2 linked regions of the Rhodothermus marinus genome follow. The main gene of each other region encodes a partner of the protein of the gene in region 2 in a complex. Links are inferred from orthologs where the notes say so. Each region holds a gene or a part of one and is shown on either strand. Other genes may lie near its edges.

Region 1 (5,146 bases), 1.6 Mb from region 2 along the record:
TGCGCGGCTGCCGCTCTGCCGCGTGAAGAACGAGACGGTCAGCGGAATCATGGGAAAGACGCAGGGCGTGAGCAGCGCGGCCAGTCCGGCGCCTACGGCCAGCAGCAAAAAGCCCCAGAGGCCGCCCGAACGGGCCCGCACCAGGTCCTGCGCGGCGGCGTCGGTCAAAGCCGGGGTCTCGTCGGACGTCGGCGGTGCAGCCTCCGGCTCGATGGGCGGCACGGCCGGCTCGAAACGTGGCGGCGCAGTCTTGGAGGTGGCCTGCGGGTCGATCTGTACGGTCGCTTCGACCGGCACTTCGGTGGGCGGCAGGCAGACCCGATCGTTGCAGGTCATAAACGCCACCCGGGCACGCAGCGTGCGCGTGCCGGGCGTGGCGTCCGCCGTCACCACCAGCGGCACCGCCAGCGCGGCCCGGTTCAGGAAATAGCGGACGACTTTCTCAAAGAAAGGATCGTAGCTTTCCAGCGGCGTCTGCTGGCGTGGCGATCCGGCCTGTCGGAGGTCGGGGAGCGTGTCGAGACGCACCCGGACGCCCCGCGTGGGCGGCGGCGAGTCGAGCGCATAGACCTTCCACCCCTCGGCGATCGTCGCCTCCAGGCGGAGCCAGAGCGAGTCGCCCGGCGCCACACGCTCGGGCTGCGTACGGGCGCGCCACTGCACGATCTCGGTCGCCCGCTGCGCCCGGGCCGGCGACGCCAGCAGCGCGAGTAAGATCAGAAGCCCTGTGTATCGCGACCGCCTGCAGATCTTCATGGCTCGACCGAAAGCCAACAAAAAAGGCGTTCGTCGGGAAAACGAACGCCTCGAACAATTGTTGCCGCTGGTTGCGGGGCGTCAGCCTTCGGCCGTCTCCGGCTCGACGCGGATCTTGATCTGCGCCACCACTTCGGGATGGAGCTTGACGCGGGCCGTGTAGACGCCCAGCATACGGATATCTTCGGGCATCTCGATGCGACGCCGGTCGATCCTGAAGCCTTTCTGCGCCAGATAGTCGGCCACCTGCGTCGAGGTAACCGTCCCGAAGATGCGGTTCTCCTCGCCGACCTTGGCGCGAATGACCACTTCGGTCTTCGCCAGCTCCTCGGCCATGCGCTGGGCTTCTTCCCGCTGGCGGGCCAGCTTACGCGCCTGCTGGCGGCGCCGCTCTTCCAGGTCCTTGAGCACGCTCGGCGTCGCCTCGATGGCCAGGCCCTTCGGAATCAGGTAGTTCCGTCCGTAACCGTCTTTGACGGTAACCACCTCCCCCTCCAGACCCAGCTTCTCTACGTCCTGCAACAAGAGTACTTTCATGGCAAAATCGCGGTTATGGGTCATGCGTCCAGATCGGCAGCGGCTTACTTGACCGCTTCGGCCACAAACGGCAGCAACGCCAGGTGGCGCGCCCGCTTGATGGCCCGGGCGATCTGCCGCTGCGTCTTGGCCGACACGCCGGTAATCCGACGCGGCAGGATCTTACCCTGCTCGTTGATAAACTGCTTCAGAAACTCGACGTCCTTGTAATCGACGTATTCCAGATCGCGCTTGCGTGCCATGGCTCGATTTCGCTTCGTTTTGGTGAAGATCGACGATTATTCCTCTTCTTCTTCCTCATCCTCCACTTCGACATCCTCCTCTTCTTCCACCGCTACGTCTTTCGGACGCGGCCGCGCCGCCTCGACGGCCTGCTGCTTACGCCGCTCGTAGTGACGCAGCATCTTCGCGTCCATGCGCAGCGTCAGGTAACGCAGCACCTGCTCGTCGATCTCCAGGAAGCGCTCCAGGGCGGCGATCAACGAGGCGGGCGCCCGGAAGTACATGTTCACGTAGTAGCCGTTCCGCCGCTTCTGGATCGGATAGGCCAGGCGCCGCGTGCCCCACTCGTCGACTTCAACGATCTCGCCGCCGTGCTCTTCGATGTACTGGTTGACGCGGCGGATGACTTCCTTGATCTGGTCGTCGCTGAGCGCCGCGTTGATGATGTAGGTCAGCTCGTAGAAGTTCTTCACTTCCGACATGATCCCTTCCCTGTGGAATGATTACCGGTTTCGGTTCATGCCCCCGCCGACGGACGGGAGCAGGGAGGTACGTAAGGTACGGCGCTTCAACGCCGGAGGCAAAGGGGTGGTTCTTCTTTGCGGAAAATTAGGCCTTGAGCTGAGCCAGACGCTCGGCGTGTTCGGCCGTGCGCAGCGCGTTGATCAGTTCGTCCAGCTCGCCTTCGATGATGCGGTGCAGCGGCCAGTTTTTCAGCTCACCTTCGAGGCGGTGGTCGGTCACCCGGTCCTGCGGGAAGTTGTAGGTGCGGATTTTGGCCGAGCGGTCACCGGTTTTGATGGAAGCCCGTCGCACCGCGTCGCGTTCGGCCCGCTGGCGCTCCTGCTCCAGTTCATACAGGCGCGCGCGCAGGATGCGCATGGCGCGTTCTCTGTTCTGATGTTGACTCTTTTCGTCCTGACAGGAGACGACAATGCCGGTAGGGATATGTGTAATGCGGACGGCCGACTCGGTGCGGTTGACGTGCTGCCCACCGGCACCGCTGGCCCGGAACACGTCGATGCGCAGGTCTTCGGGCCGGATCTCCACGTCCACTTCCTCGGCCTCGGGCAGCACGACCACGCTGGCGGCCGAAGTGTGGATGCGTCCCTGCGATTCCGTGGCGGGCACACGCTGCACGCGATGCACCCCGCTTTCGTACTTCATGGTGCCGTAAACGTCCGGCCCCTTCAGGCTGAAGATGATCTCCTTGAAGCCGCCCACCGTGCCCGGCGAAGCGTCGAGCACTTCCAGCTTCCAGCCCTTTCGCTCGGCAAAGCGGCTGTACATGCGGAACAGATCGCCGGCAAACAGCGCCGCTTCGTCGCCGCCCGTGCCGGCCCGGATCTCCACGATGGCGTTGCGCCGGTCCATTTCGTCCTGCGGAATCAGGCGCAGCCGCAGGTCTTCCTCGACGGCCGGTAACCGCTCCTCCAGTTCTTCCAGCTCATGCCGGGCCATGCGGATCAATTCCGGGTCCGACTCGGTGCGGATCAGCTCGCGCAGGCTTTCCTGCTCGGCCAGCAGGCGCTCGTAGGCTTCGATGGCCTCGACGACGGCGCGCAGGCTGGCATGTTCGCGTCCGAGCTCGGCCAGCCGCTTCGGATCGGCGGCCACCTCCGGGTCCGACAGCGCCTGCGTGACTTCCTCGTAACGGCGTTTGATTTCCTCCAGCGGCTCTTTCGGGATCATAAGCGCAGCGCTTCGTTTCCGCTGCTAACGCCGCGATCGGCCTGTAGGTGCCTGTAGGCTACTCCACCGTCACGCTCTTGGCCAGGTTGCGCGGCTGATCCACGTTGCACCCCCGCATGACGGCGATATGATAGGCCAGCAGTTGCAGCGGAATCACCGTCAGGAGCGGCGTCAGGAAGTCCGGCGCCGGTGGAATGCGGATGACGTACTCGCAGAGCTTGTCCAGCTCGCCGTTGCCTTCGTCGGTGATGGCGATGACCGATCCCTGGCGGGCCACCACCTCTTCGATGTTGGAGACCACCTTATCGTAGGTGCGGTCTTTCATGGCGATGAAGACCACGGGCATGAAGCGGTCGATGAGCGCAATCGGCCCGTGCTTCATCTCGGCGGCCGGATAGCCCTCGGCGTGGATGTAAGAGATCTCCTTGAGCTTCAGCGCGCCTTCGAGCGCCACCGGGAAGTTGTAGCCGCGGCCGAGGTACAGGAAGTTGGACGCGTAGCGGTAGACGTGGGCGATGCGCCGGATCTCTTCGTCGAGCGTGAGCACCTGACGCACCTTGTCGGGAATCTCGGCCAGCGCCCGCAGCGCCTGTGCCATTTCGGCTTCCGAGAGCGTGCGCCCTTCGGCCAGCTTGAGCGCCAGCATGGTCAGCACGGCCACCTGCGCCGTGAACGCTTTGGTCGAGGCCACGCCGATTTCAGGGCCGACGTGCAGGTAGACGCCGGCGTCCGTTTCGCGGGCGATCGTTGAGCCGACCACGTTGCAGATGCCCAGCGTCAGCACGCCCTGTCGTTTGGCCTCGCGCACGGCGGCCAGCGTGTCGGCCGTCTCGCCACTCTGCGAGATGGCAATCACCACGTCGTTGGGCCGCAGCACGGGATTGCGGTAGCGAAACTCGCTGGCATACTCCACCTCGACGGGAATGCGGGCAAATTCTTCGATCAGATATTCGCCCACCAGTCCGGCATGCCACGAAGTGCCACAGGCGCAGATGATGATGCGGTCGGCCGCCCGGATGCGGTCCATCACATCGATGAGTCCGCCCAGCTTCACCGTGTTGTGCTGCAGGTCGAGCCGCCCGCGCAGACAGTTTTCCAGCGCCTCGGGCTGCTCCATGATCTCCTTGAGCATGAAGTGGGGATAGCCGCCCTTTTCGATCTGCTCCAGGTCCCACTCCAGCTCGTGGACTTCCTTTTCGAGCAGCACGTTGTCGATCGTGCGCACTTCGTAGCCGCTGCGGCGCACGATCACCACCTCGCCGTCGTTCAGGTAGACTACCTGGCGCGTGTGCTCCACGATGGGCGCGGCATCGGAGGCCAGGAAGTACTCGCCCTCACCGATGCCCAGGATCAGCGGACTCCCCTTCCGGGCGGCGATCAGCAGGTCCGGATCGGAAGCCGATACGATAGCCAGTCCGTAGGTCCCTACCACCTGCGTGAGCGCCTGGCGGACGGCTTCCGGCAGCGGCAGGCCCGTGGCGCGGCGCACATCGTCGATCAGGTGCACGAGCGCCTCCGTGTCGGTCTCGCTCCGGAACACGTAGCCCTTCTGCTGCAGACGTTTGCGCAGCGCCGCATAGTTTTCGATAATGCCGTTGTGCACCAGCGCAAAGTCGCCGTCGCTGCTGACGTGCGGATGCGCGTTGACGTCGTTGGGCTCGCCGTGGGTGGCCCAGCGGGTGTGGCCGATGCCCAGCGTGCCTTCTGGCAGCCGCTCGCGCAGGGCAGCCGCCAGTTCGTCCACCTTGCCTTTCTGCTTGTGCACCTGAAGCCGACCGTCGCCCACCACAGCGATTCCAGCCGAATCGTAGCCGCGATATTCCAGACGCTTGAGGCCGTTGAGCAACAGCTCGGCCGCCGGACGATGGCCGATGTATCCGACAATTCCACACATAGGCGAAGAAAGGCTTGCGTTTCAAAAACCTGGTCGGGTGCCGCG
Region 2 (5,359 bases):
GCCAGTTTTGGATGGATCGGCGTCGTCTTCGAAGCCGACCTGCACGCCTGGTCCGGCGACCTGGGACTGGGACTGGCCGGCTGGATGACCCGGGTCTTCGGCACCGTCGGAGCACTGGGGCTCCTGCTGCTGGGCCTTGCTTCGATGACCATGCTGCTGGTCGATCACGACCTGCAGCGCTCGCTCGACCGTCTGGAACACCTGCTGGCCGCCGCCCGCGAGGGGCTCCGCCGCCGCTGGCAATCCTGGCGCCAGCATCGGGCCGAACGCCGCCGCCAGCGCCGGGAAGCACGCAGGCACCGCCGCGAGGAGCGTCCGGAGCCCGCATCGCCTGCCTCCCCTCCACCGCCCCCCGAGCCGCGTCCGGCACCGGAGCCGGCAATCAGCGCCACCGAAGGCGACGCCATTCCACGGCACGAACTGCTGCGTGAGCTGGTCCGAGGTGAAACCCCTCCACCGAAGCCGGCTCCACCCGAGCCGGAACCCGCCGAGCCCCGCCAGCCCGAGCTGATCGTCCGCCAGGGCATCGAGGAAGAACGCGCCGACCGCATCGATCGCCCGGCCGAACTGCCCACGCTGGCTTCCTTACCCCCCTACAATCCGCCACCCATCGACCTGCTCGACGCGCCAGAGGCCCACGAGCGCCGCATCGACTACGAAGAACTGGAGGCCAACAAGCGCATCCTGCTCGACAAGCTGGCCACCTACAATATCGAGATCACCTCGATCAACGCGATCGTCGGCCCCACGGTCACGCTCTACGAGCTGACGCCGGCGCCCGGCGTCAAGATCAGCAAGATCACCTCGCTGGAAGACGACCTGGCCATGGCGCTGGCCGCGCCGGGCATCCGCATGATCGCCCCGATTCCCGGCAAGTCGGCCATCGGCGTGGAGATCCCCAACCGCCATCGCGAGCTGGTCCGCATCCGCGACGTGATCGGCACGGCCCGCTTCCGCGACGCGCAGATGGAGCTGCCCATTGCGCTGGGCAAGACCATCGAAGGCGAGGTTTATCTGCAGGACCTGACCCGCCTGCCGCACCTGCTCATCGCCGGTGCCACCGGCTCCGGGAAGTCGGTGGGCCTCAATGCACTCATTACGGGCCTGCTTTACGCCTGCCATCCGGCCAATCTCAAGTTCGTGATGATCGACCCCAAAAAGATCGAACTGCAGCAGTATGCGGCCGTGGTCGATCATTTCCTGGCCATGCCGGAAGGTGCCGAGGAGCCCATCATTACCGACTTCACGCAGGCGCTATCCGTCCTGAAAAGCTGCGAAAAAGAAATGGAGCTGCGCTACGACCTGCTTTCCAAGGCCGGCGTGCGCAGCATCAAAGACTACAACCGCCGCCTCAAAGAGGGCGCACTTTCCCCGGACGAAGGGCATCGCCACCTGCCCTACATCGTGGTGATCATCGACGAGCTGGCCGACCTGATGATGACGGCCGGTAAGGACATCGAAGGACCGATCGCCCGCCTGGCGCAGATGGCGCGGGCCGTGGGCATTCACCTGGTGCTGGCAACCCAGCGGCCCTCGGTGGACGTGATCACCGGCCTGATCAAGGCGAACTTCCCGGCCCGCATCGCCTATCAGGTGGCCACCAAAGTGGACTCGCGGACCATTCTCGACCAGAACGGCGCCGAGGGCCTGGTGGGCAACGGCGACCTGCTCTTCATGATGGGTAGCCAGTTGGTGCGCCTGCAGGGGCCGTTCGTGTCGATCGACGAGGTAGAGCGCGTCACCCGGTTCATTGCCGAGCAGCCGGGCCCCGGTCCCTACTGGTTGCCGAGCATCGAAGACGAACGAAACGGCGAAACCACCGGCGGCGGAAGCGGCGACAGCTACGACGAGCTTTTCGAAGAAGCCGCCCGGATCATCGTGCGCAGTCAGCAGGGCTCGGTGTCGCTCCTGCAGCGCAAGCTGTCGATCGGCTACACCCGCGCCGCCCGCATCGTGGATCAGCTCGAAGAGGCCGGCATCGTGGGTTCCTTCGAGGGCTCCAAGGCCCGCCGCGTGCTCGTGCAGAGCGAAGCCGAACTCGAAGAGCTGCTCCGCTCGCTACGCGCTGCTTCCTGACCGTCCTGAGGCCTCACCCCCGTCGCCGTTCAAGCATCTCGGCATACGTGAGCCATCGAGGAAGGGGCGTCATGGTACGATGGGTCAGATCGATGTGCCAGAGGTAGTGTATGTGGCCGTTCGTGACGAGCAGATACGGCGCACCGATCACACGGTTGTAGCGACCGGCCTGCTCGATCACGTCCTGCGTGATGGACACCGTCGGCGCCTTGCATTCGGCCAGCAACAATGGCCGTCCCGCCCGATCATACACCACCAGATCGGCCCGTCGCCCCATACCCTGATCCGTGAACGACGCCTCCAGCGCCACCAGCGAGGGCGGACACTTCAGCGCCTGCACCAGATACTGGGCCAGATGTTGCCGCACCCACTCTTCGGGCGTCAGGCGCACCCAGCGCCGCCGCAGCGGATCGAGCAGGTACACGTGCCCGCCTCGACGCTGCAACCGGAACGAATAGGCCGGGAAGTTCAGCGCTTCCATGGCTTCAGGAGGATGACACAGGGGCGGGCCGTCGGGCCCATACCAACCGAGGATTACCGGCCAGATCGCACTCGAGCCGCACCGCTTCGTAGCCACAGGCTTCAAACAGCGCAACCACGTCGGTGCCGTAGTGCGCATGTACCTCACAGGCCAGGCGGCCACCGGGTTTCAGCAGCACGTGACCGTGGCGGGCCAGCGCCCGGTAGAAGCGCAGCGGATCCTCGCCGGCATACAGCGCCACCGGTGGCTCGTAGTCGCGCACCTCGGGCGGCAGCTCGTCGGCTTCATGCAACGCTAAATACGGCGGATTCGAGACGATCAGGTCAAACGGTCCGGGCACGTTTTCCGGAAACGAATCGGCCAGCACGTCCGCTTCCACCCAGTGCACCTGCAGGCCCAAGCGCTCGGCGTTGCGCCGGGCGATGGCCAGCGCCTCCGGACTGATGTCGCAGGCCCATACGTTCGCATCCGACCGGTAGTGTTTGATGGCCAGCGCGATGCAGCCGCTGCCCGTTCCCACGTCCAGCACACGCGGGCCTGGCGTCGCTTGCAGTTCCTGAAGGACGCGTTCGGTCAGCCACTCCGTCTCCGGACGCGGCACCAACACGCCCGGTCCGACCTCCAGCCGGAGCCCCAGAAATTCCACATAGCCCAGCACGTACTGCAGCGGCTCGCGTCGCAGCCGTCGGGCCAGCAGCTCGGCAAAACGCGCCCGGCGGGCGGCATCGACGGGCCGCTCCGGATAGGCGTAGAGCTGCGCCCGTGAACACCCGAGCACCTCACAGAGCATCCATTCGGCATTCCGGCGGGCATCGGGCACCCCGGCCGCCTCCAGTCGTTGGATGGCCTGTTGCAGCAGCTCGCCCTGCGTGATCGTGCCGTTTTCCACGGGATCGTTGCCGGTCATGATCGCCAGCATGAACGGTCTGTTGAACGATTTGCTTCCGACCGAACGCCATGAAGACGTTCAAGAACAAAACGATTCTGATCACCGGTGCCTCGAGCGGCATCGGTGAGGCGATGGTTTACCAGCTCCGCGATCCATCGGTCAAACTATTGCTGGTAGCCCGTTCTGAGGACAAGCTGCAGGCGATGGTCGAAGCGCTGGAGCGTCAGGGTGTCTGGGCCCAGGCCTACCCCTGTGATCTTGCGCAACCCGGGGCGGCCGAAGCGCTGTTCCGGCGCCTTACGGATGATGGCTACCGGGTGGACGTGCTCATCAACAACGCCGGCTTCGGCAAGTACGGCCGCTTCGACCAGATCAGCCTGACCGACACGCTGGAGATGCTCCGGCTCAACATTGAGAACCTGGTGGCGCTCACGCACCTGTGCATCCCGCACATGCTGGAGCGCGGCGACGCAGGCATTCTGAACGTGGCCTCGACGGCCGGTTTTCAGGGCATTCCCTACATGGCCGTCTATGCCGCCACGAAAAGCTTCGTGATTTCTTTTTCCGAGGCACTGCATGCCGAGTACGCCGATCGGGGCATCACGGTGACCTGTCTGTGCCCGGGTCCGACAGCCACGGCCTTTCAGGAACGGGCCGGCATGCCCGTCGAAGGCGTTCGCCGCTTCATGGAATCGGCCGAAAAGGTCGCCATCGCCGGCCTGCGCGCCCTGCTTCGCGGCGAGGTGGTGCACGTCAGCGGGGCCTCCAATGCGGTGGTGGCCCGCCTCAGCCAGCTGACCCCGCGTCGGGTGCGGCTGGCCGTCACCCGTCAGCTGCTGGGCCCGCACGATGACACCTGAGCCGGCGGTTTCGACCGTCCACCCGAAAGATTTGACAATCGAATCCGGCAGGCCTTGATGTAAACGCTTACCTGCTTATCTTTAAACCTCGTTCGTAAAAAAACCATAGCCAACCCGCGTAAAGCCTATGACCACCCGCGATAAACTGGAAGCCCTGGCGGCTAACCTCTGGTGGAGCTGGAATCCCGAAGCGCTCCAGCTTTTCGAGCGGCTGAACCCGGAAGCCTTTCGGGTTTCGCACCACAATCCACTGGCGGCGCTTCGCGCAGCCGACCCGGCTATGCTGAACGATCGGCCTTTTCAGAAAGAAGTCGATCGCATCTACGAGGCCTTTCAGGCCTATCTCAACAGCCCATCACGCCTTGAGGACGCCCCGCGTACCGTCTATTTCTGCATGGAGTACGGCCTGCACGAAAGCCTGCCCTTCTACGCGGGCGGACTGGGCGTGCTGGCCGGCGACCACATCAAGGCCGCCTCGGACCTGGGCATTCCCATGACGGCCGTCGGGCTGTTTCTGCGCGAAGGATACTTCCGTCAGCGTTTCGACCACAGCGGCTGGCAGCTGGCCGACTATCCGGCCATGGACCCGCTCGACCATCCCATGTCGCTGGTTCACGGGCCGGACGGCTACCCGCTGGTGATCACCGTACATCTGGGCCGTCAGCCGCTCTACCTGCGAGCCTGGAAGCTGGAAGTCGGTCGCGTGCCGCTGTACCTGCTCGATGCGTCGTTCGATGCCAACCCCGAGCCGCTGCGCATCCTGACACGCCGACTCTACCAGGGCGACCGCCGCATTCGCCTCCAGCAGGAAATCATCCTGGGCATCGGTGGCGTGCGCCTGCTGCGAGCCCTGGAGCAGGACTTCGACGTCTATCACATGAATGAAGGACACTGCTCCTTTGTCACGCTGGAGCTGCTGCGCGAGCGGCTGGCGGCCGGCGAAGAGCGCGAGGCGGCCGAGGCCTGGGTGCGTCAGCACTGCGTCTTCACCACGCACACGCCCGTCATGGCCGGGCACGACCGCTTCGATCCGGGCCTGTTGCTGGAGCAGAT

Evidence for each region. The genes of interacting proteins can lie anywhere in the genome.
Region 1: the proteins of prmC (region 2) and prfA are in contact, whole or in part, in a crystal structure (PDB 2B3T), measured with the Escherichia coli proteins. The link is inferred for Rhodothermus marinus from one-to-one orthologs.

Annotation. Positions count from the first base shown.
Region 1 is NZ_AP019797.1:704,651-709,796, reverse strand. The notes cover bases 1,167-3,958. They hold prfA (peptide chain release factor 1), read right to left. Parts: upstream 3,208-3,958; coding sequence 2,125-3,207; downstream 1,167-2,124. Other genes in these bases: glmS (glutamine--fructose-6-phosphate transaminase (isomerizing)), read right to left, coding at 3,266-3,958; rpsF (30S ribosomal protein S6), read right to left, coding at 1,572-1,997; rpsR (30S ribosomal protein S18), read right to left, coding at 1,338-1,535; rplI (50S ribosomal protein L9), read right to left, coding at 1,167-1,293. In the rest of the region: GYH26_RS03170 (protein-disulfide reductase DsbD family protein), read right to left, coding at 1-756; more of rplI, read right to left, coding at 838-1,166; more of glmS, read right to left, coding at 3,959-5,101. UniProt on the Escherichia coli protein: Peptide chain release factor 1 directs the termination of translation in response to the peptide chain termination codons UAG and UAA.
Region 2 is NZ_AP019797.1:2,308,141-2,313,499, forward strand. Bases 1,520-4,430 are described here. They hold prmC (peptide chain release factor N(5)-glutamine methyltransferase), read right to left. Parts: upstream 3,477-4,430; coding sequence 2,562-3,476; downstream 1,520-2,561. Other genes in these bases: GYH26_RS09930 (FtsK/SpoIIIE family DNA translocase), read left to right, coding at 1,520-2,076; GYH26_RS09935 (type I restriction enzyme HsdR N-terminal domain-containing protein), read right to left, coding at 2,090-2,557; GYH26_RS09945 (SDR family NAD(P)-dependent oxidoreductase), read left to right, coding at 3,515-4,306. In the rest of the region: more of GYH26_RS09930, read left to right, coding at 1-1,519; glgP (alpha-glucan family phosphorylase), read left to right, coding at 4,434-5,359. UniProt on the Escherichia coli protein: Methylates the class 1 translation termination release factors RF1/PrfA and RF2/PrfB on the glutamine residue of the universally conserved GGQ motif, i.e. on 'Gln-235' in RF1 and on 'Gln-252' in RF2.